Regions from separate parts of the Streptomyces sp. NPDC058052 genome, predicted to be linked through region 3. Evidence: riboswitches for the same ligand, from Rfam matches in the RefSeq annotation. Region 3 holds a riboswitch; each other region holds the start of a gene.

Region 1 (7,566 bases), on a different contig from region 3:
TTGGCGACGCGCTCGGAGCGGGCCGGGGCGCCGGTCTTGATCTGGCCGCAGTTGGTGGCGACGGCGAGGTCGGCGATGGTGACGTCCTCGGTCTCGCCGGAGCGGTGGGACATCATGCACTTGAAGCCGTTGCGCTGGGCGAGCTCGACGGCGTCGAGGGTCTCGGTCAGCGAGCCGATCTGGTTGACCTTCACCAGGAGGGCGTTGGCGGACTTCTCCTCGATGCCGCGGGCCAGGCGCTCGGGGTTGGTGACGAAGAGGTCGTCGCCGACGAGCTGGACCTTGTCGCCGAGGCGCTCGGTGATGACGTTCCAGCCGGCCCAGTCGTCCTCGAACAGCGGGTCCTCGATGGAGACGAGCGGGTACGAGGAGACGAGCTCCTCGTAGTACTCGGTCATCTCGGCGGCGGAGCGCTCCTTGCCCTCGAAGAGGTACTTGCCGTCCTTGTAGAACTCGGAGGCGGCGACGTCCAGGGCGAGGGCGACGTCCTTGCCGGGCACGTAGCCGGCCTGCTTGACGGCCTCCAGGATGAGGTCGAGCGCCTCGCGGTTGGAGCCGAGGTTCGGGGCGAAGCCGCCCTCGTCGCCGAGGCCGGTGGAGAGGCCCTTGGCCTTCAGGACGGACTTGAGGGTGTGGTAGACCTCGGTGCCCCAGCGGAGGGCCTCGGAGAAGGACTCCGCGCCGATCGGGGCGATCATGAACTCCTGGATGTCGACGTTGGAGTCGGCGTGCGACCCACCGTTGAGGATGTTCATCATCGGAACGGGCAGCAGGTGCGCGTTCGGGCCGCCGAGGTAGCGGAAGAGGGGGAGGTCGCTGGCCTCGGAGGCGGCGTGCGCGACGGCGAGGGAGACGCCGAGGATGGCGTTGGCGCCGAGCGACGACTTGTCCGGGGTGGCGTCCAGGTCGAACATGGCCTGGTCGATCAGGCGCTGCTCGGTGGCGTCGTAGCCGACGAGCTCCGGGCCGATCTGCTCGATGACGGCGAGGACGGCCTTCTCGACACCCTTGCCGAGGTAGCGGTTCTGGTCACCGTCGCGGAGCTCCAGGGCCTCGAACGCACCGGTGGAGGCACCGGACGGAACGGCAGCACGGCCGGTGCTGCCGTCGTCGAGGCCGACCTCGACCTCGACCGTGGGGTTGCCTCGGGAGTCCAGGATTTCCCGGGCTACGACGACGTCGATGGACGGCACGAGCATCTCCTTCTGGGATGTGACGCTAGGTGTGGCGCATGGGTCGCAAGGTCTCGTTCGCCTTGCGACATGAGCCTAACCGGCTCCGGCGCTCCGGCCAGCCGACCGCCCGTCCCCTGGGACGAAAAAGGGCCCAAGAGCACGCATCGAAGGACGAAAGCCCCGGGATCTACTGGACAGTAACGGCAGAACCCCGGTCCCGGGCCCACGGGGGAAGGGGGCTCGGGACCGGGGTGGTCACCGCGGGAGGGTCGCAGGGCACCGGTGAGCCGCCGGACTCACGGGTGCCGCGGGGCTCACTTCAGGTGGAGCTGCTGGCCCGGGTAGATCAGGTCGGCGTTCTCGACGACGTCCTTGTTGAGCTCGAAGAGCTTCGCCCAGCCGCCCTCGACGCCCTGCGCCGCGGCGATCTTGCTGAGGGTGTCGCCGGCCGTGACCTTGTACTCGCCGTCGCCCTTCTTGACCTTCTTGCCGGTCGGGGTGGTGACGGTCTTCTTGGCGGCGGCCTGCGGGGCGGCCTGGGCGGCGGTCCGCTTCGGGGCCTGGCGCTGCTCGCTGCGGTTGGCGGGCTGCTCGGCGGAGCGCTTCGGGGCGCTCTGCTGCGGGGCGCTCTGCTGGGTGCTCTGCTGCTGCGGAGCGGCCTCGGCGGAGCCGCCGTCGTACGAGGCGCCGGAGAGGCCCACGCCACAGCTCGGCCACGCGCCCTTGCCCTGGCCCGCGAGGACCTTCTCGGCGATGGCGATCTGCTGCGACTTGCTGGCCTGGTCGGCGGTGGAGGCGTAGGCGGTGCCGCCGTACGCGGCCCAGGTGGAGGCCGAGAACTGGAGGCCGCCGTAGTAGCCGTTGCCGGTGTTGATGGACCAGTTGCCGCCGGACTCGCACTGGGCGACGCGGTCCCACTCGGAGGCGGTGGCGGCCGAGGCGGTGCCGGCGGCCATCAGCGGGGCGGCGACGGCCGCACCGGTGACGCCGACGAGGGCGACGACGCGAGTGGCCTTGGAGGGACGACGACGCTTGCCCGTGCCGGAGAACAGCATGGAGATTCCTCTTCACCGACGCCTGTGAGGTGAGCTGTCGGGTTCGGGCTTGAAGAGTGCGCCCGGCCGCGTGTCCTTGCACGCGGCTTCACCCCAAGCCGGTCGATCGGCCGTCTCTCGACGGCCGGGACCGGCGCAAACCTTGGGTCCCCCACTCCTGCCTACGGCGCTTTCGCGACGACATTCCCGGCGGCCGACGGCAGGACTCGGCGTTTCGGTCGACGGGGCCCGCGGTGGCGAGCGGTGTCGACCGTAGACACACACCCGCTTGAAGTTCAAAGGGCCTTACGACGGACAAATCGCCCTTACTTGCATCCCGTCAGACCTCGTTTGCGCAGGTGAGAGCTGACGGGAGCAAAGTTTGCGGACGTGACACGCCAGTTGGGGCGAAGAGACCCATGTCTCACTTTCCCAAAAGCGGACATAAAGCCCTGAAACGGCCTCACTTCTCCGATGAAGGGACCGTCAGCTCAAGGCTCTGACCAGGGAGGATGAGATCCGGATCGATGCCGACCGTCTGGCGGTTGGCGTCGTAGAGGGCGTCCCAGCCGCCGGGGAGGTCGTTCTCCTGCGCAATCTCCGACAGGCTGTCACCCGGGCGCACGGTGTAAGCGTCGCTTGCGTCCGAGTTGACGGGGGTTGAGGTGACCTTGTCCGAAGCTGCGGCATGACGTCCGGAATCCTGCTCCGTGTCCGTCTTGTCGCTTTCCTCCGGTGCGGCCTCGCCCCGGTGCTTGCCCGTCCCGGGCGTGTCCGACGACACGTCAGACCCGTCCGCACCGGGGGTCACCGGGGTGCCGGGCGCCACGGGCGTCTCCGAGGCGTCCGGCGGCGTGCCCGGGGTGCCGGGCGTGCCCGGCGCGACCGGGGTGCCCGTGGAGGCGTCCGGGGCGTCCGGGGCGGTGTCGGCGGGCACGTCCGGGGTGACGGCGGACGGCGGCGGCGTGACGGTGCCCGCGGAGGGCGGCGTGGCGGGCGTGGCGGAGCCGGCGGGCGTCGTGGGGGCGGCCGGCGTCGCCGGGGCGGTGACGGCCTCCTTCTTCTCCGCGGCCTTCTCCTCCTTCTCCCCCACCCCGGGCGCCTTCGCGGGCGCGGTGGGGGCGGAGGCGGACGAGCCGCCGGTCCAGTTCGACTCGGGGGCCACGCCGCCCTCGTCCTCCTCCTGGACGGCGGGGCCCGGCTGGACGCCGGTGGCCCTGCCGTCGTTCGTCAGACCGGCGATGGGGGCGCAGGTGGCCCAGTCGGTGCTGCCGGAGGAGAGCGCCTTGTCGGCGACGGCGATCTGCTGCGCGCGGCTGGCGAGGTCGGGGCTGGGGGCGTAGGCGAGTCCGCCGTGCCGCTCCCACGCCTCCTGGGTCATCTGGAGGCCGCCGTAGGCGCCGTTGCCGAAGTTGGCGCTCCACTGGCCGCCGGACTCGCAGGCGGCGACCCGGTCCCAGGTGGCCGCGTCGGCGGCGGAGGCGGAGCCGGCGGCGAGCAGCGGCAGTGCCATGGCGGATCCGGCCACTCCTGCGGTGACGACGATCGCGGGAGCCTGACGGGGTCGACGGTGTCGTCCGTTTCCGGAAAGCATGTCGGGGCCTTTCGCGTGACGGCGGGGACGGCAGGGACGGCCGGGTTCCGGCCGAACGCTGGCGCGAAGGTAGCCGCATTCGAACGTCCGTCACAAGTCGATGGCTGCCCGATCACGTGAAGATCACATTTCTGACACGTCGTCACACGCGCTGCGGGGGTGCGGATGGGGTGAACTCCACCGGAAGCGTGCGCAATCCCCTCATGATGAGCCCTCCGCGCCACCGCAGTTCGTCCGGATCGGCGCCAAGTCGCAGGTCCGGGAGGCGGGTCAGGAGGGTGGCGAGCGCGGTCTGCCCCTCCAGACGGGCGAGCGGCGCACCCAGGCAGTAGTGGATGCCGTGCCCGTACCCGAGGTGCTGGTTGTCCCTGCGGGCGAGGTCGAGGGTGTCCGGCGCGCCGAAGCGGTCCGGGTCGCGGTCGGCCGCCGCGAGGACGACGAGGACCGGGTCGCCGGCCGGGATCGCCTGCCCGCCGAGGGTGAGGCCGGTGGTCGCGTACCGCCAGGTCGCCAGCTCGACCGGCCCGTCGTACCGCAGCAGCTCCTCGACGCCGGTCTCCAGGAGCCCGGTCTCCCCGGCGGCGAGCGAGCGCTGGAGGAGGGCCCGCTGCCCCGGATCGCGCAGCAGGGCGTAGGTGCCGTTGCCGATCAGGTTGATGGTCGTCTCGAAACCCGCGAACAGAAGCACGAAGCACATGGCGACGGCCTCGGCCTCGGTGAGGTGGTCGCCGTGGTCCGAGGCGCGGATGAGCCCCGAGATGAGGTCGTCGTCCCCGTCCTGCCGCAGCTCCTGCCGCTTCCGGTGGATCAGCTCCGCCAGGTACCCGCGGATCTTCTTCACCGACCGCGCCACCCCGCCCCGCGGGCCCCCGCCGTGCCGGATCATCATCCCGGCCCAGTCCCGGAAGTCGTCCTGGTCCTCGGCGGGCACGCCGAGCATGTCGCAGATGGCGTAGATGGGCAGCGGGAAGGCGAACTCGTGGATGAGGTCGGCGCTCCCCCGCGCCGCGAAGTCGTCGATCAGCCGGTCGGTCAGCTCCTGCACGCGCGGCGCGAAGGCGGCGACGCGGCGCGGGGTGAACGCCTTCGACACCAGCCGCCGCAGCCGCGTGTGGTCCGGCGGGTCGATGTTGAGGAGGTGGGTCATCAGCCCGGCGCTGCGCTCGCCGGGGATGCCGGTCTTGCCCGGCTCCGCGTGGTGCACCGGATTCTTCGACAGCCGCTGGTCGGCGAGGGCCTGCCGGGCGTCGGCGTACCGCGTGACGAGCCACGCCTCGACCCCGCTGGGCAGCGTGGTCCGGTGCACCGGGGCGTGCTCCCGCAGCCAGGCGTACGCCGGGTACGGGTCGCTCGCGAACTCCCAGCTGAACAGCTCGGGCACCGGCCCGGAGGCGGCGCCGGTGACGGGGCAGGAGGCCGGCACGGGGCTCGTACCGGATGTTCCCGGCGTATCGGTCGTCTCGGGCGTCGGGGCGGGTCCTTCACTCACTCCCCGACCGTACCGTCCGGCCCCCGGCGCCCCTCCGGCCGACCTGACGTGATCACCCGCCGGTGACCACACCGTGACGGCCCGTGCCCTACATTTCCCGCGTGGACCTCCCCTTGCTCAGAAGCACGTTCGCGGTCGTCGAGAGACGGGCCGAACACGCCGTCACGTACTTCTACTCGCACCTCTTCTGGCGCAACCCCGGCGTGCGCGAGCTCTTCCCCGAGGACATGGTCCCGCAGCGCGACCGGCTGTTCGCCGCGCTCACCCACGTGGTGACCACCCTCGACGACCCCGCGCTCCCCGCCTATCTGGGCCGCCTCGGCCGCGACCACCGCAAGTTCCTCGCCACCCCCGCCCTCTACGCGGCCGTCGGCGAGAGCCTGCTCGCCGCCTTCGCGCACGCCGCCGGGTCGACATGGACGATCGAGGCGGAGAAGGCGTGGTCGGAGGCGTACGGGGTGGTCTCCGACCTGATGCTGCGGGGCGCGGAGGAGTCCGCGGCGGACGGGGAGCCGCCCTGGTGGGACGCCGACGTCGTCGGCCACGAGCGGCACGGCGACGACCTGGCCGTGCTGACCCTCCGCCCCCGCCGCCCCTACCCCTACCTCCCCGGCCAGTACGCCGGCGTCAGCTCGCTCCGGGTGCCCCGCGTCTGGCGCACGTACTCGCTCGGCAACGCCCCCCGCCCGGACGGCACGCTCGACCTGCACGTGAGCCGCATCCGGGGCGGGGCGATGAGCACGGCCCTGGTGGACCGGGTCCGCCCGGGCGAGACGCTGCGGCTGAGCGCCGCCGGCGGCGCGGCGACCTGCCGGACGGCGCCGGGCGCGCTCCGTACCTATATATGCGCCGGTACGGGCTGGGCGCCGGTCAAGGCCCTCCTGGAGGAGGCGGCCGGCTCCGACCCGGAGGCCGAGGGCCGGATCTTCGCGGTGGCCCGCTCCCGCGAGTACCTGTACGGGCGCGAGGAGCTGGACCGGCTGGCCGCCCGGCTCCCCGGCCTGAGCGTCACCTACATCACCTCGGCCCCCCGCCACCCCCGCGACCAGGCGACCGAACGCCTCCTGACCGCGCTGCGGTCCTGCGGCCGCTGGCCGGACCACGACGTCTACCTGGCGGGTCCGCCCGGCTTCCTCGCCGAGGTCTCCGAGGTCCTGGACGACCTGGGCGCACGGCCGGACCGGATCCGGCACGACGTCCTCCCCCCGGCCGGCCGCTTCACCACCCGCCCCGCCTCCCGCGCCGAATGGCTCCTGGGCCCCCCGGCCGTCCGCTGGCACGACCCGGCGGCCCGGGCCCCGCACACGGACTAGGCCGTTCCTTCCGCGCGGCGGCCCCTCCGTCGCTCGACGGCGACGCGGATCAACTCCGCGGCGCACGCGGCCGCGGACACCAGCAGGGCGATCCGCACCCAGAGCGGGGTGTCGTCACCCGACGCCCAGGAGACGAACGCCAGCATCATGAGGAGCGTGTACCCCGGTCTGTCCGACTGGTCGGCGAACCACCAGCGCAGGGCGCGGCGGGCGCGGCTCACACCCCCTCCGCCCCTCTGATCGCGTCCCGGTACGCCCGGGCCGCCGCCCGCAGCGCCGCCTCCGGGTCCACGCCCGCGGCCTCCGCGCGGACGGCGAGGGCCAGCAGTTCGTAGCCGATGCCGTCGCCGGCCGGGAGCGGCACGCCGAGACCCGCCGTGCGGACGCGGCCCGCGAGCTTCGCGGCGAGCGCGAGGCCGGGCTGTCCCACGGGCACCCCGTCGGTCACCGACTCCCGGCCCTTCTCGACGGCCTTGGCGCGCAGCCAGTGGGCGCGCACGTCCTCGGGGGTCTCGGCCGTCTCGTCGCCGAAGATGTGCGGGTGGCGCTGGATCAGCTTCTCGACGAGCGTGCCGGCCACGTCGTCGACGGAGAACGGCTCCTCGGCGTCCTCCTCGGCGATCCGCGCGTGGAAGACGACCTGGAGGAGCACGTCGCCGAGCTCCTCCCGCAGTTCGTGCCGGTCCCCGGCCTCGATCGCCTCGACCAGTTCGTACGCCTCCTCGATGGCGTACTTGGCGAGGCCGCGGTGCGTCTGGAGCGAGGACCACGGGCACTGGCGGCGGATGACGTCCATGACCTGGACGAGGTCGAGGAGGCGGGCCCCGGGCAGGTCGTACGAGCCGGGCAGCAGCTCCAGGTCGGGCATGGCGGTGCGGCCGGAGCCGGCGAGCCGGGCGAGCCCGTCGGTGAGGGCCCCGTCGCCCTCGCCGGAGGGGAGGACGACGACGGTGCGGCCGCC
Region 2 (7,566 bases), on a different contig from region 3:
GGCGGGCGCGCCACCCACGCGGTCGTCCGCACCAGCCGCTCCCCGCTGACCAATCTGCATCTCGGCGGCGCCCGGGGCGACCTGGCCGCCGCCCGCACCGCGATCGCCGCGGCCGGCGGCCGCTGGGAGGACGCCCTCGCCGTCTGCGAGCGGGCGGCTGCGGCCTTCCCCGGCACCCGCTGCGTCGGGGTGGACCTGCTGCCGGGCGCCGGCTGGCGCCGTTTCGCGGTCGGCGAGGCCAACGCCTTCGGGGACCTGCTGCCCGGCCTCACCGGCCTCCCGGGCAGCGGCGCCGAGGGCCTGGACACCTACGGCGCCCAGGTCGCCGACCTGCTGCGCGCCTTCCCCGCGCCGGCCCGCACCACCCGATCCACTCCACCGAGCACCACAGGAACGAGCACCGCGTGAACCAGCCCGTCCGGGCGGACCGGCCCGACATGAACACGATCGTCGGCAGCCACGACCTGCTCCTGGTCACCCTCGACACCCTCCGGTACGACGTGGCCGCCGAGCTGGCCGCCGCCGGCCGCATCCCGAACCTGGCCCGCCGGCTCCCGGGCGGCCGCTGGGAGCGCCGGCACGCCCCCGGCAGCTTCACCTACGCCTCCCACCAGGCGATCTTCGCCGGGTTCCTGCCGACGCCGGCCGCGCCGGGACCGCACCCGAGGCTCTTCGCGGCGCGCTTCGCGGGCAGCGAGACGACCGCGGACGGCACCTATGTGTACGACGCCCCCGACCTGGTCTCGGCGCTGGCAGCCGACGGCTACCGGACGGTGTGCGTGGGCGGGGTCGGGTTCTTCAACCAGCAGCCCCCGCTGGGCTCCGTGCTCCCCGGGCTCTTCCAGGAGAGCCACTGGGAGCCGTCCTTCGGGGTGGCCTCGCCGACCTCGTTCGAGGCGCAGGTGACGCGGGCCGAGGAGGTGGTCGCGGCGCTGCCCGCGGACCGGAGGCTCTTCCTCTTCGTGAACGTGGCGGCGCTGCACCAGCCCAACTGGTTCCACACGCCGGGCGCGAGCCGCGAGGCCGGGGACACCCGGGCCACCCACGCGGCGGCGCTGGAGTACGTGGACCGGCACATCGGGCGCCTGTTCGCGGCGATGAGCAGCCGCCGCCGCTGTTTCGCGATCGTCTGCTCGGACCACGGCACGGCGTACGGGGACGACGGTTTCACGGGCCACCGGCTCGGTCACGAGGTGGTGTGGACGGTGCCGTACGCGCAGTTCACGCTGGACGGTCCCCGGGAAGGAGCCGCCGCGTGACCGGCGCCCCGCACCCGCGTCCGTACCGCTCGTACGTGTACGCCTACCCGCACAAGACGGCGTACCGGCCGCTGCCCGAGCGGCCGGAGCTGGCCGCGCTCTGGGCGGACGAGCCGAAGGACGCCCTGTCGCTCTACGCGCACATACCCTTCTGCGAGGTCCGCTGCGGCTTCTGCAACCTCTTCACCCGGATCGGCGCGCCGGACGAGCTGACGACCCGCTACCTCGACGCGCTCGACCGGCAGGCCGTGGCGGTCCGGGAGGCGCTGGGCGACGCGGCGCCGGTGCGGTTCGCGACGGCCGCGTTCGGCGGCGGCACCCCCACCTTCCTGACCGCCGCCGAGCTGGAGCGGCTCTGCGACATCGCCGAGCACCGCATGGGGGCGGACCTGCGGGCGGTGCCCCTCTCGGTCGAGACCTCGCCGGCCACCGCCACCGCCGACCGGCTCGCGGTCCTCGCCGGGCGGGGCGCCACCCGGCTCAGCATCGGGGTGCAGAGCTTCGTGGACGCCGAGGCGCGGGCGGCGGTCCGGCCGCAGCGGCGCGCCGACGTGGAGGCGGCGCTCGGCCGGATCCGGGACACCGGGGTGCCGGTGCTCAACATCGACCTCATCTACGGCATCGACGGGCAGACCGAGGAGTCCTGGCGGTACTCGCTGGACGCGGCGCTGGCCTGGCGCCCCGAGGAGCTGTACCTGTACCCGCTGTACGTGCGGCCGCTGACCGGGCTCGGCCGCTCGGGTCCGGCCGAGTCGGACCGGGCGTGGGACGAGCGGCGGCTGCGGCTCTACCGGCGCGGCCGGGACCACCTCCTGTCGCACGGCTACGAGCAGGTGTCGATGCGGATGTTCCGGCGGGCGGACACGGGCCCGTCGGGGCCGGAGGACCACGCCTGCCAGACGGACGGCATGATCGGCCTGGGGTGCGGTGCCCGGTCGTACACCTCGGCGCTGCACTACTCCTTCGACTACGCGGTGGACATGCGGGAGATCCGCTCGATCATCGACGCGTACACGGAGTCCGGGGACTTCTCGCGGGCCCAGGTGGGCCGGTGGGTGGACGGGGCGGAGGCGCGGCGCCGCCACCTCCTCCAGTCGCTGCTCCAGGCGGAGGGCATGGAGCTCGCCGGCTACGAGGAACGGTTCGGGTCGGGGGCGTACGAGGACTTCGGTCCGGAGCTGGAGCGGTTCGCCGGGTACGGGTGGCTGGACGGGTCGGCGCCGGACGGGCTGCTGCGGCTGTCGGCGGAGGGGCTCGCGCACTCGGACGGGCTCGGCCCGGAGCTGTTCTCCCCCGCCGTGCGGGCCGCGATGGCCGCGTACGAGCCGAAGTAGGGGCGGGCATGGACCTGACGCTGCTGTACCGGGGGCCGCTCGCCTCCTGCGACTACGACTGCCCGTACTGCCCGTTCGCCAAGCGGCGGGACAGTCCGGAGACGCTGCGGGCGGACCGGGCGGCGCTGGAGCGGTTCACCGGCTGGGCGGCCGGGCGGACCGGGGACCGGCTGCGGATCCTCTTCACGCCGTGGGGCGAGAGCCTGGTGCGTTCCTGGTACCGGCGGGCGATGGTGGAGCTGTCGCGGCTCCCGCACGTGGAGCGGGTGGCGATCCAGACCAATCTGAGCTGCCGGACCTCGTGGCTCGACGAGGCCGACCTCGGGTCGCTGGCCCTGTGGTGCACCTACCACCCGGGCCAGACCCCGTACGACCGCTTCCTCGGCAAGGCTCTGGACCTGGCGGCGCGGGGCGTCCGCTTCAGCGTGGGCGTGGTGGGTCTGCCCGAGCACCACGGGGAGGCGCTGCGGCTGCGGGCCGCGCTGCCGGACCACGTCTACCTGTGGGTGAACGCCGCCGAGGGGCACACGTACACCGACGCGGAGGCGGCGGCGTGGACGGGGATCGACCCGCTCTTCCCGTACAGCCGGCGTCCGCACCGCTCGGCGGGGCTGCCCTGCCGGACGGGCGAGTCGGTGGTGTCGGTGGACGGCGACGGGACGGTGCGCCGCTGCCACTTCGTCCGGGCCGAGCTGGGCAATCTGTACGACGGCTCGTACCGTGCCGCGCTGCGGCCCCGGGCCTGCCCCCTCGCCGTCTGCGACTGCCACATCGGCTACGTCCACCTGGAGACGCTGCCGCTGTACGACGTCTTCGCCGGCGGGGTCCTGGAGCGGATCCCCGCCGGCGCGCGTCCGGGTCCTACAGGGGCATGAGGTCGGGGCGCTTGGCCTCGACGTGGTCGCCGGAGCTCTCGCCGCGCAGCCGGCGCCCGATCCACGGCACCAGGTACTCGCGCGCCCAGTGGATGTCGTCCCTGCGGACCTCCAGCGGGCCCCGGGCGGGCAGCGGCGGCCACTCCTGGTCGGGGTCGGCCGGGACCGGCAGGCCCAGGACCTGGGCGGCGCGCAGCGCGACCCGGGTGTGCCCCTCGGGCGAGAGGTGCAGCCGGTCGTCGTCCCAGGCGCGCCGGTCCTGGACGGACCGCAGCGACCACAGGTCGAGGACCGGGCAGTCGTAGCGGTCGGCGATGGCCCGGACGTGGGCCGTGTACGTGGCGATCTTGCCGCGCAGGTGCTTGAGCACGGGCACGTCGCGGGTGTCGAAGCCGGTGGTCACCATGACGGTGCCGACGGCGGAGGTGAGGTCCCGGACGGCCCGCTCGAAGCGCTCGGCGACGTCGTCGGGGTCGGTGCCGGGGCGGATGATGTCGTTGCCGCCCGCGCAGAAGGTCACCAGGTCGGGGGCGAGCTCCTTCGCGCGGGGCACCTGCTCGGCCACGATCTGGTCGAGGAGACGCCCGCGGACCGCCAGGTTGGCGTAGCGGAAGTCCTCGGGGTCCGGCCGCTGGTCGGCGAGGAGCACGGCGAAGCGGTCCGCCCAGCCGACGTAGGTCCCGTCGGGCCCGGGGTCCCCGACGCCCTCGGTGAAGCTGTCACCGATCGCCGCGTACGACCCGAATGAACCGAACGCGTTCTTGTCTGTTTCTCTCGAATCGTCTGCCACGGCAGCACATCCTTCCGTTTCGGATGTGACCTACGCGACCGTAAGGAGGGGTTGACGGCGGGTGATATATGCCACCGATAAAGAATTTGCCAAGCCGGAATAGGCGAAGGCCCGGCACCAGGGGTGCCGGGCCTTCGTCGCGGCCGATGGGCCGGACGGGTCAGATCGAGACGCCGTGCTGGCGCAGGTAGGCCAGCGGGTCGATGTCCGCGCCGTAGCTCGGCGAGGTGCGGATCTCGAAGTGCAGGTGCGGGCCGGTGGAGTTGCCCGTGGAGCCGGAGAGGCCGATCTGCTGGCCGCCGCTCACCGACTGGCCCGCGGAGACGGACAGGGAGGAGAGGTGGGCGTACTGCGAGTAGTTGCCGTCGGCGTGCTGGATGACGACCTCGTTGCCGTAGGCGCCGCTCCAGCCGGCGGAGACGACCGTGCCGGCGCCGACGGCGCGGACGGTGGTGCCGGAGGAGGCGATGAAGTCGGCACCGGTGTGGTAGCCGGAGGACCACATGGAGCCGGAGGCGCGGTACGGGGTGGAGACGCCGCCGGAGACGGGGGCGACCCAGCCGGAGGAGGTGGCCTGCGCGGAGGAGCCGGAGGACTGGGCGGCGGCCGGGGCGGTGGCGCGGTCGGCGGAGCGCGAGGCGCGGGTCTGCTCGCCGGCGGACTGGGACTTCTGGACGGCCTTGCGCTCGGCCTTCGGGGCGGCCTTGGCGGCCTTCGGGGCGGCCTTGGCGGCGGGCTTCGGGGCGGCGGCCTCGGCGGTGTTCTTGGCGCCGAGGGTGAGCTTCATGCCCGGGAGGATCAGCGAGGGGTTCTCGCCGACGACCTGGCGGTTGTCGGAGTAGAGCTTCTGCCAGCCGCCGGCGACGTTCTGCTCGACGGCGATCTTGGACAGGTAGTCGCCGGCGACGACGGAGTACGTCTTCGGGGCGGCGGCCTGGGCGGCCGGCGCGGCGGCGGCCTGGGTCTGAGCGGCGGCGCTCACGACGGTGGCGGAGACGGCGGCCGGGGCCGCCTGCTCGGCGGCGTGGGCTCCGGTGGCGCCGATGAGCGGCAGGGCGACGACGACGCCGCCGGTGCCGGCGGCGACCAGGCCACGGGTGATCAGGGTGGACTTCTGGCGGCGGTGCTTACCGTTCGCGGGCATGGCGAATTCCTCTCCGGCGCCTGCGAGGTGAGCTGTCGGGTTCGGACTGGAGATGCCCGGCCGCGTTTCTCACGCGGCTTCACCCCGAGCCGTCCTGCATCGCGGGACCGGCGTACTTCCTTGGGTCCCCCGCTCCTGCCACGCGATGGGATGGGGTCGAATTCCGGGCGGTGGCAGGATTCGGCGGTCCGACCGGATTGACGGCGACGCTAGACGAGCGGGGTCGGCACGAACAAGCCGGTGAATTCGACGGGCATTCCGGGGCGATCTTCGGGCCCGGAATTCCGGTCACCCTCCGTCGATGACGGTCCCTCGATTCCCTTTCCGGAAAGGGTGATTGGACCGGGCGGTCGGCCACGATCCGTCACCTCTATGACCCTGCTCACGCACCGGATTCCATCTCCCCCTCAACCAGGGCGTGTTACCCCAAGCGTCATGAATATGGACAGATCGCCCATTACCGACCAGGGGGGTGCGCCACGACCCGCGCGCCGGGATGATTGCGGGGGGAACCGATCTCGTCCGGTCCCGCGAACGCCTACCCCCAGGAGCATCCGTGACGCAGCAGTTGCCGCAGGTCCAGCCCCTCGAACCCGGCGAGCCCGAGCTCGCGGAGGTCCGCAACTTCCGGGACGTGGGCGGCCTGCCGACGACGGACGGACGCGCGGTCCGGCCCGGCACCCTCTTCCGCAGCGGCCACCTCGCCGACGCCACCGAGTCCGACGCGGCCTTCCTCGACGGCCTCGGCCTGCACACGATCTTCGACTTCCGCAACGCCGCCGACGCCAAGGTGGAGGGGCCGGACGTCGAGCTGCCCGGCGTACGGAACGTGAACATACCCCTGAGCGACCCGGCCGACGGCAAGGAGTTCTGGCGGATGGTCCGCGAGGGCGACCTCGTCACGCTGCGGGACCTGCTGGGCGACGGCAAGGCCGCGGAGCGGATGACGTCCTCGTACCGCCGGATGATCGTGGAGCGGACCGCCGAGCACAGCCGGGTCCTGCACTCCCTCGCCGAGGACTCCGTCCCGGCCCTGATGCACTGCGCGGCCGGCAAGGACCGCGCCGGGCTCTCGATCGCCATCACCCTGCTCGCGCTGGGTGTGGAGCGCGCGGCGATCGAGGCCGACTACGTGAAGTCCGACGCGCCGCACCGCCGCTACAAGGTGCGCCGCAGCTCCACCGCCCGGGACGCGATGGCGCCCGAGGTGATGGAGCTGCTGAGCCCGCTCTTCGACGCGCGGGTGGAGTACCTCCGGGCCGCCTTCGAGACGATCGACACGACCTGGGGCTCCGTGGACGCCTACCTCGCGGAGGGCCTGAAGCTGGCGCCCGAGACCCGCGAGCGGCTGCGGGAACGGTTCCTCACGGAGGCGTGAGCCACCACCCCGGGGGACCGGCCGGGCTCAGCCCGCACCCGGTCCGCCGGACCGGGCCCTACTGGTTCTGCCCGCCGAGCATGAAGAGCAGGTAGAGGAAGCCGGCGAAGAGGTGACCGGCGATCAGGTACGCGAAGAGGCGGAGCACCAGCCCCTTGGGGAACTTGCCCTCACCGCGCTCCTCGCCGGTGACCGGGGCGGAATTAACTGACTTGTCGGACATGTCGACCAACCCTTCGGGGGGCTCAGCGGGGGTGCGGGGCGCCGCCGCCCAGGCACATCTCGGCGGCGGGGCTCTGCAGGAGCGTGTGGACGAACAGCACCTCGGCGCCGGCGCGGCCGGCCGCGCCGATCCGGTGCGGGGTGAGCGAGTCGAAGTGCGCGCTGTCCCCGGGATCGAGGAGGTGCACGGTCTCGCCGAGCGCGAGCCGCACCTGCCCTTCGAGGACGTGCAGCCACTCCTCGCCGGGGTGGACGCGGACGATGTCGGCCCGGGTGGCGTACGGCACGTGGACGCGCAGGCACTGCATGGCCCGGCCGGCGCCGCCGGCCTGCCGGTAGATCCAGCCGTCGGCCTCGACCGGATCGGAGCGGTCGGCCCGGATCACCGGGTCGCGCTCGGGCGGGGTCTCCCCCAGCAGCTCGGCGACCGTCGTACCGTAGATACGGGCGAGGGCCAGCAGCATCGGCAGCGAGGGCTGCCGGTTCCCGGTCTCCAGCCGCGAGAGGTGCGCCGGGGAGAGCCCGGCCCGCTGGGCGGCGGCCTCCAGGGTGAGCCCCCGGCGC
Region 3 (7,566 bases):
TCTTCACGGTGCTCACCGGCATCGGCTTCGGTCTGGCCGCGCTCGCCCCGCGCGGGAAGCGGCTGCGCCGGGTGCTGCTGCCGCTCGCCGGGCTGCTGCTCGCGATGGGCGTGCACGCGCTGTGGAACGGCTCGGCGACCTTCGGCGGGCCCCTCGCCTTCTACGCCGTGTACGGGGTCTTCATGGTCCCGGCCTTCGGGCTGCTGACCTGGCTCGCCGTGTGGAGCCGGCAGAAGGAGCTGCGTACGATCGCCGGGGTGCTGCCGGCGTACGCGGCGGCCGGCTGGCTCTCGCCGGAGGAGCCGCTGGCGCTGTCCTCGATGCGGGCCCGCCGCACCGCGCGGGCGGTGGCGGCCCGGACGTACGGCAAGGCGGGGGCGCGGACGGTCGGCGAGTACGAGTCCTTCGCCACGACCCTGGCCTTCCTGCGCGAGCGGGCCCGCCGGGGCACGGTCCCGGTGCCGGACTTCGCCGCGCGGGAGCAGGAGCTGCTGCACCACCTGTGGGAGCGCCGGGCGACGGCCTCGCCCGCGCTGTCGTACGCGGCGCGGGCCACCGGCCGGGTGTGGGTGCCGCCGCAGTACCTCGACTACGGCGGCTACAACCCGTACAAGGGCTGACGCCCGGGCTCAGACCTCGGACGCGGCCGTCAGGCGGGCCAGTTCGCCGTCGGTCAGCGTGAGGCCGGCGACCGCGACCAGCGCGGGCACCTGCTCGACCGTACGGGCCGAGGCGATCGGCGCGGCGACGGTGGGGCGGGAGGCGAGCCAGGCGAGGGCGACGGTGGCGGGCTCGGCGCCGTGGGCCTCGGCGACCTCGTCGAGGGCGGCGAGGACGGCCTGGCCGCGCGCGGTCTCCGCGAGCGCGGAGGCGCTGTGCGCGCGGACGCTCTCGACGGTCCGGCCGGGCCGGTACTTGCCGGTGAGGAAGCCGGAGGCGAGACCGTAGTAGGGGACGGCGGCGAGGCCGGTGTCGGCGGCGGCGTCGAGGAGCGGGCCCTCGTACTTCTCCCGCGCGACGAGGTTGTACTCGGGCTGGAGCGCCACGTACCGGGCGAGTCCCTCGGCCTCGGCGAAGTCGAGGGAGGCCCGCAGCCGCTCCGGGGAGATGTTGGAGGCGGCGACGGCCCGGACCTTGCCGTCCCTCACGAGCTGGTCGAGGGCGGTGACGATCTCCTCCACGGGCACCGACTCGTCGTCGAAGTGCGTGTAGTAGAGGTCGATGTAGTCGGTGCCGAGGCGGCGCAGGGACTCCTCCGCGCCGGCCTTGATGGTGGGGGCGGCGAGGCCCTTGAGGGGGGAGTGGGCGCCGACCTTGGTGGCGACAACGATGTCGGAGCGGTTGCCCCGGGCGGCCAGCCAGCGGCCGATGATCGTCTCGGACTCGCCGCCCGTGTTGCCCTCGACCCACTGCGAATAGACGTCGGCGGTGTCCACGAAGTTGCCGCCGGCGGCCGCGTAGGCGTCGAGGACGGCGAACGACCGCTCCTCGTCGGCGCTCCAGCCGAAGACGTTGCCGCCGAGGGCGAGCGGGAAGACCTGCAGGTCGGAGGTGCCCAGCGGGCGCAGAGGTGACGTCATGCAGCGATCAACTCCGTGCACCGCCGGGCGTATTCCGATAGGGGAGCCTGAACCCCTACCGGAAGGCGGGCTCAGACCGAAAGGCCCTTGGACCGCAGCCACTCGGCGGGGTCGATGCCCGAGCCGTCCGGGGTGTGGACCTCCAGGTGGAGGTGGGGGCCCGTGACGTTGCCGGTGGCGCCGACGCGGCCGATGGTCTCGCCGGTGGTGACGGTCTGGCCGGCGGCGACGGTCATCGAGGAGAGGTGGCAGTACCAGACCTCGGTGCCGTCCTCCAGCTCCAGGACGATCCGGTAGCCGTACGAGCCGGACCAGCCGGCCGACTTGATCGTGCCGCCGTGCACCGCCTTGAGCGGGGTGCCGGTGGGCGCGGCGAAGTCGAGGCCCGTGTGGTAGCCGGAGGACCACATCGAACCGGACTGCATGTAGGTGGAGGTCAGCGTGTACGAGGAGAGCGGCATGGAGTAGCTGGCGGCCAGCTTGGCGAGCCGCTCGGCCTCCGCCTTCTCGGCGGCGATCCGCTCGGCCTCGGCCTTCTCCGCGGCGATCCGCTCCGCCTCCGCCTTGGCCTTCGCCTCGGCCTCGGCCTTCGCGACGGCGTCCGCCCTGGCCTGGGCGTCCGCGGCGGCCTTCTCGGCGGCGGCCTTCTCGGCGGCCAGCTTCTCGGCGTCGGCGGCGGCCTGCTGCTGCTGTTCGGCCTGCTGCAGGATGCGGGCGCGCAGGGCCTCGCCCGCGTCGGCGGCGGAGGCGGTGCGCTCCTCGGCGGGGGCGCCGGCGGTGGTGTCGGCCGGGGCGGTGTACGTGATGGAGGTGAGCGGCTTCGCGGCCGCGCCGCCCGCGGCGACCGGGGCGGAGTCCTCGGTCCGGGAGCTCTCCTCGTCGCCGCCGGGCAGCAGGGCGCCGACGCCGGGGAGGTCGTGGGCGTCCGGCAGGCCGAGGTCCGGGAGGTCCGGGAGGGAGATCGCGACGGGGGGCTTCTCCTGCGCGGTGGCGAGGCCGCCCGCGCCGACGGCGGCGATGACGCCGACGCCGAGGACGGTGGAGGAGCGGGCGAAGTTGGAGCGCTGCTTCACGACCCGGTGCCGGCCGCCGGCGCGGCTCTCGGCGCGCAGGGAGCCCTCGGTCGGGTTCCACTCCCCGGGCGCGGGGGTGAAGGAGGCGGTTTCGTACGCGTACGTGCCCGACGCCGCGCCTGCCGGGTCGTCCGCTCCGACGGCACCCGGGCCGCCGAAGGGGTCGAAGGGGGCTCCGGGTACGGGGGTGTTGGACGCCACGGAGGCGCGCTCCTTTCCTTCCTTCTCGCCTACCGGGTTAGCTGACGGGTTCGGAGCAGGAAGGTCTCCTACGGGCGTGTTCGCACGGGGGATGTGCGAGGGGCCCGATTCACCCCAAGGGATGGTTCCCCGGTTCCCTTTCGGGATTCGGCACGTGCGCACGGAGCCGTCTCTTGCGACGGCTGGGACGACCGCGCTGCGTTATCGAACGTTAATAGACACGGCGGTCCGATTCCAAGCCGTTCCTCTTGATCATTCATTGAATTGACAGGGATTCGCCCGAATTGACCCCCCTTCAGTGAGGACCGGCCGGATCCTGGAAAACTGATGGTGTGTCAATTGTTATCGCTGTGACACCTCACGACCACGGACCGTGACCGGGCGTCCTTCAGGACGCCGGCCCGGGCGGCACCACCGGCATCGTCCGCCTCCGCTCGGGGGCCCCGGCCGCCGGACGGCTCACCGCGAGCAGCGCCATGTCGTCGGTCGAACCGCCGCCGGTGTGCCGCCGCACGTCGTCCACGAGCGCGTCCAGCAGCTCCTCCGGGCCCGGGAAGACCGCCCCCGCGAGCCGGGCCGCCGGATCGTAGAAGACGCCGTACGCGTCCCGCGCCTCCGACAGGCCGTCCGTGTAGAAGAGCAGCGTCGCGCCCGGCACGTACGGCCGCTCGTCGGCCCGGTCCGGCCAGACCGACAGCTCCCCCATCCCGAGCGGCAGCGCGGCCTCGGCCGGCTCGATCGTCTCCAGCCGCCCGTCCCCGTGCAGCAGGAGCGGCGGCGGGTGCCCCCGGTTCACGACCCGTACGACCCCGCCCTCGCGCGGGATCTCGGCGAGCACCGCCGTCGTGAACCCCTCGAAGGCGTCCAGCCCCTCGCGCCGGGTGCCCTCGCGCGTGAGCGCCCGTTCGAGCCGCTGCGCCACCCCCTCCAGGGCCGCCTCCTGCTCTGCCGCCTCCCGGAAGGCGCCGATGACGACGGCCACCGCCTCCACCGCGTCCATCCCCTTGCCCCGCACGTCCCCGACCACGAGCCGCACCCCGTGCGGGGTGTCCTGCACCGCGAACAGGTCGCCGCCGATGAACGCGTCCGCCTGCGCCGCCTCGTACCGGGCCGCGCACTGGAGCCCCGCGATCCGCTCCGCCGGCATCGGCAGCACCGCCCGCTGCGCCGCCTCCGCGATCACCCGCGCCGACGCCAGCCGCTCCCCGCTGCGCCGCACCACCAGGTTGATCAGCATCGCCAGCGCGGAGACCGTCACCACGGTCAGGGTCTCGGTGAGCGAGGACGCGTCGGAGAGCGTGTCGTTGTACGCGTGCAGCCCGATCGAGGCCAGGATCGCCGCGAGCCCGGTCAGCAGCGTCGTGAGCCGGGAGAAGAACGGGGCGGCGACCAGCGGGGCGGCGGAGAAGAGCGGTGCCGCCGTGTACGAGGGCGGGGTGGAGACGTCGAAGACCACCCCGCCGGCGATGATCAGCGGCGGCAGCGCCCGCAGGAACCTCCGGGTGGCCCCGAAGGGGACGCCCGGAGGCGGCTCGCCGCCGTACGGCCCCCGGGGCGCGCCGGACCGGGCGGCACGGCGACCGGGCGCCTCGCCCCGCCGCCCACCGCCCGCCGCTCCCCGAGGGTGCGTCACCTGAGTACTCCTGACCGGTCGCCGGCCCGCCGCCGGGCCCGGCGCCGCGCACCCTCCCAGGGTCCCCGCGACGGCTCCCGGGTGCGACCGGCGGAGGGCCGACCGGCGTACCCCGGCGGGACGACCCGGCGGGGCGCGGTACGCCGGCCCCCGGGCGCCCTACCCGGCCCGCCGCTCCGTCCCGGCCTCCTCCCCGGTCCGCACGGCCTCCCCGGTCCGCACGGCCTCCTCCTCCGCCTTCGTCGCCTCCTCCGCCGTCCGCAGCCGGCCTCCCCGCCCCAGCAGCGCGACCGCCGCCGCGCAGGCCAGGCCGACGCCGCAGAGCGCGAGCCACGGCACGGCCGTCGACCCCGTCACGTCGAGCAGCACGCCCGTGCCGAGGTTCCCGAGCGTGATGCCGATCCCGCACACCGTGTTGTAGAGCCCGTAGTGGGTGGCCACCCAGCGCCCCCGGGAGAGCGCGACGACGGTGTCCATCTCGTACGGGTAGAGCACCGCGTTCGCCACCGCGAGGACCGCCGCGCACAGCAGCAGCGCCGGCGCGCCCCGGCCGAGCGCGGCCGGCAGCAGGAAGGCGCCGCCCATCAGCGCCAGGCCGAGGACGAGGCTCCGCTCGCGGGAGAGCCGGGCCGCGCACCAGGCGGTGATCCGCAGCTGTCCGGCGAGCGCGACGAGCGCGGAGACGACGAAGAGCGCGGTCGTCACGCCGCTGCCGCCCGCCGCGAGCGGCAGCGCCAGGTAGACCTGGAAGGAGAGGACGTACGAGCCGGTCATGGCGAGTGAGAAGAGCCAGAAGACGCGGTTGCCGAGGACGGTGCGGAACTGGCCCCGGGTCCCGCCCCCCTTCGGCTCCGGCCGCCCGCCGCCCGCCGAGACGGGCAGGTGCCGCAGCTGGACCAGGGTCAGGCCGAGGAAGAGCAGCGCCGCGACCACGCACGTCAGCCGGAACGACACCCCGGTGAGCGCCACCCCGACCAGCGGGCCGAGCAGGATCCCCGCCTGGTAGTAGGCGTTGAACAGGGCGAACGCCTCCACCCGGCGCTCCTCGCCCGCCTCCGCCGCCAGGCACGCGCGGACGGCCGGGTTGAAGAGCGCGCCCGCGAGGCCGGTGGCGAGGGAGGCGGCGAGGAGGACGGGCAGCGACTGGGCGAAGGCCAGGGCGCCGAAGCCGACGGACCGCAGCGCGCAGCCCGCCACGATGAGCGGCTTGAAGCCGAGCCGGTCGGCGAGCGCCCCGCCGACGAGGAACATGCCCTGCTGGGAGAGGTTCCGCGCGCCGAGGACGAGCCCGACCGACCAGGCCGCCATCCCGAGCCCGTCGGCCAGGTGGGCGGCCAGGTAGGGCATCAGCATGTAGAAGCCGAGGTTGATGGTGAGCTGGTTGAGGAAGAGCAGCCGGACGGCCGGTTCGAAGGTGCGGCTCCGCCTCCGGAGCCCGCCGCGGCCGGGGGCGGCGGTGGCCGTGTCCGTACCGCTCATCGGGTCGCCCCCGCCGTGCGGTCCAGGACCCGCCGGGTCCACTCCTCGATCCCCCGCGGTCCCGTGTACGCGGCGGGCTCGTCGCGCACGGGTCCGTCGAGGAGGCCGTGGGCGGCGCAGTACGCGTCGTTGAAGACGGTGTCGAAGTAGCGCTGGGGGCCGTCGGGGAAGACGGCCGCGATCCGGGTGCCACGCGGGCGCGTGCGGGCCAGCCAGCCGGCCACGAGGGCGACCGCGCCGACGCTCCAGCCGCCGGTGGCGTACTGGCGGGCGGCGAGCCGGCGGGCCGAGCGGACCGCCTCCGCCGGGGCCACCCAGTGGACCTCGTCGAAGGCCGCGTGGTCGACGTTGGCCGGGTGGATGGAGGAGCCGAGGCCGCGCATCAGCCGCTCCCCGGCGGGCAGGCCGAAGACGGTCGACCGGATGGAGTCGACGCCGACGAGCTCCAGGGCGGGACTGCCGCCGGCCCGCAGCGCGCGGGCGATGCCGGCGGAGTGGCCGCCGGTGCCGACCGCGCAGACGAGCACGTCGATCCGGTCGAGCTGCCCGGACAGTTCGGCGGCGAGCCCGGTGTAGGCGGCGGGGTTGTCGGGGTTCCCGTACTGGTCGGGCCACCAGGCGCCGTCGAGGCGGGCGAGCAGTTCGGCGACCCGGTCCTTGCGGGCCTGCTGCCAGCCGCCGTCCGGGTGGGGTTCGGTGACGACGTGCACGGTGGCGCCGTGGGCGACGAGCATCCGCTCGACGATCGGCTCCAGACCGGGGTCGGTGACGACGTGCACGGGGTGGCCGTGGAGCACGCCGGCGAGGGCGAGTCCGAGGCCGAGGGTGCCGGAGGTCGACTCGACGATCGGCGCGCCGGGCCGCAGGTCGCCGCGGCGGCGGGCCTCCTCGACCATGTGGAGCGCCGGACGGTCCTTGATGCCGCCGGCGTTGAAGCCTTCGAGCTTGGCCCAGTAGCCGTCGTCGGTCCACAGCACGGGGGTGTTGCCGACGGTGGGATGCGGGCGCGCGGGCGCGTACGGGGGCAGGGGGGTGTGCATGGGTGTGGCTACGTCCTCGGAGTGGGTGGTGCGCCGGAAGGGGGGCCTGGCTGTCGCGGGGCGACAGGGGGGCCTCAGTTCCGGTCCACTCCGAGGGCGACGAGGAGCCGGCCGGGCTCGGGGCAGGGCCCCGCCCGGGTGCGGACGTGCCGCAGGTCCGCCGCCGGCGGCAGCGGGGTGACGTGTCCGGCGGTGACGGCCGCGCCGGGACCCGGCGGGTCGAGCTGCGGGACGGTGGCCGTCTGCGCGGAGGGCGGCAGCTCGGCCGCGTGGCCCTCGCCGCCCTGGCCGCAGCCGTGCGGGACGGGCCCGTGGACGGGGCCGGCCACGGCGACGGTCGCGCCGGTGGCCGCGTGCCCGGCCCCGGCGGCCTCCGCGGGGCCGGGGACGCCGTGGCAGAGCCCCGCGAAGAGCGCGACGAGCGCGAGGAGCAGCAGGAGGACGGGCGCCCGTCCTCCTGCTGCTCCTCGCCCGTCCGTCACGGCATGGTCACGCATGGCGTGCATGACGTTACGTTCCGCGTTCACGTCCGGGCAAAGGGACAGGCGCGGAGCGGCACG

The links. Region 3 has a riboswitch for cyclic di-AMP ahead of ACFVU3_RS27840 (M23 family metallopeptidase). Riboswitches for the same ligand answer to the same signal wherever they lie in the genome.
Region 1: linked by a shared signal. The riboswitch ahead of ACFVU3_RS08255 (transglycosylase family protein) and the one ahead of ACFVU3_RS27840 (M23 family metallopeptidase) in region 3 are both predicted to bind cyclic di-AMP.
Region 2: linked by a shared signal. The riboswitch ahead of ACFVU3_RS06155 (peptidoglycan DD-metalloendopeptidase family protein) and the one ahead of ACFVU3_RS27840 (M23 family metallopeptidase) in region 3 are both predicted to bind cyclic di-AMP.

What each region holds. Positions count from the first base shown of each region.
Region 1 is NZ_JBHVRX010000004.1:312,754-320,319, forward strand. Features, by position in the region: gene eno (phosphopyruvate hydratase) at 1-1,199, opposite strand, end outside; gene ACFVU3_RS08255 (transglycosylase family protein) at 1,490-2,230, opposite strand; cyclic di-AMP (ydaO/yuaA leader) riboswitch at 2,235-2,409, opposite strand; gene ACFVU3_RS08260 (transglycosylase family protein) at 2,673-3,722, opposite strand; gene ACFVU3_RS08265 (cytochrome P450) at 3,946-5,226, opposite strand; gene ACFVU3_RS08270 (globin domain-containing protein) at 5,394-6,605, shown strand; gene ACFVU3_RS08275 (hypothetical protein) at 6,602-6,826, opposite strand; gene ACFVU3_RS08280 (nucleoside triphosphate pyrophosphohydrolase) at 6,823-7,566, opposite strand, start outside.
Region 2 is NZ_JBHVRX010000003.1:325,483-333,048, forward strand. Features, by position in the region: gene ACFVU3_RS06130 (STM4014 family protein) at 1-408, shown strand, start outside; gene ACFVU3_RS06135 (STM4013/SEN3800 family hydrolase) at 438-1,259, shown strand; gene ACFVU3_RS06140 (STM4012 family radical SAM protein) at 1,256-2,593, shown strand; gene ACFVU3_RS06145 (STM4011 family radical SAM protein) at 2,602-3,468, shown strand; gene ACFVU3_RS06150 (SGNH/GDSL hydrolase family protein) at 3,455-4,258, opposite strand; gene ACFVU3_RS06155 (peptidoglycan DD-metalloendopeptidase family protein) at 4,419-5,402, opposite strand; cyclic di-AMP (ydaO/yuaA leader) riboswitch at 5,407-5,570, opposite strand; gene ACFVU3_RS06160 (tyrosine-protein phosphatase) at 5,959-6,780, shown strand; gene ACFVU3_RS06165 (DUF6126 family protein) at 6,839-7,003, opposite strand; gene ACFVU3_RS06170 (helix-turn-helix domain-containing protein) at 7,026-7,566, opposite strand, start outside.
Region 3 is NZ_JBHVRX010000023.1:110,071-117,636, reverse strand. Features, by position in the region: gene ACFVU3_RS27850 (PrsW family intramembrane metalloprotease) at 1-620, shown strand, start outside; gene ACFVU3_RS27845 (aldo/keto reductase) at 630-1,580, opposite strand; gene ACFVU3_RS27840 (M23 family metallopeptidase) at 1,652-2,854, opposite strand; cyclic di-AMP (ydaO/yuaA leader) riboswitch at 2,866-3,017, opposite strand; gene ACFVU3_RS27835 (PP2C family protein-serine/threonine phosphatase) at 3,243-4,487, opposite strand; gene ACFVU3_RS27830 (MFS transporter) at 4,647-5,966, opposite strand; gene ACFVU3_RS27825 (PLP-dependent cysteine synthase family protein) at 5,963-7,006, opposite strand; gene ACFVU3_RS27820 (hypothetical protein) at 7,081-7,503, opposite strand.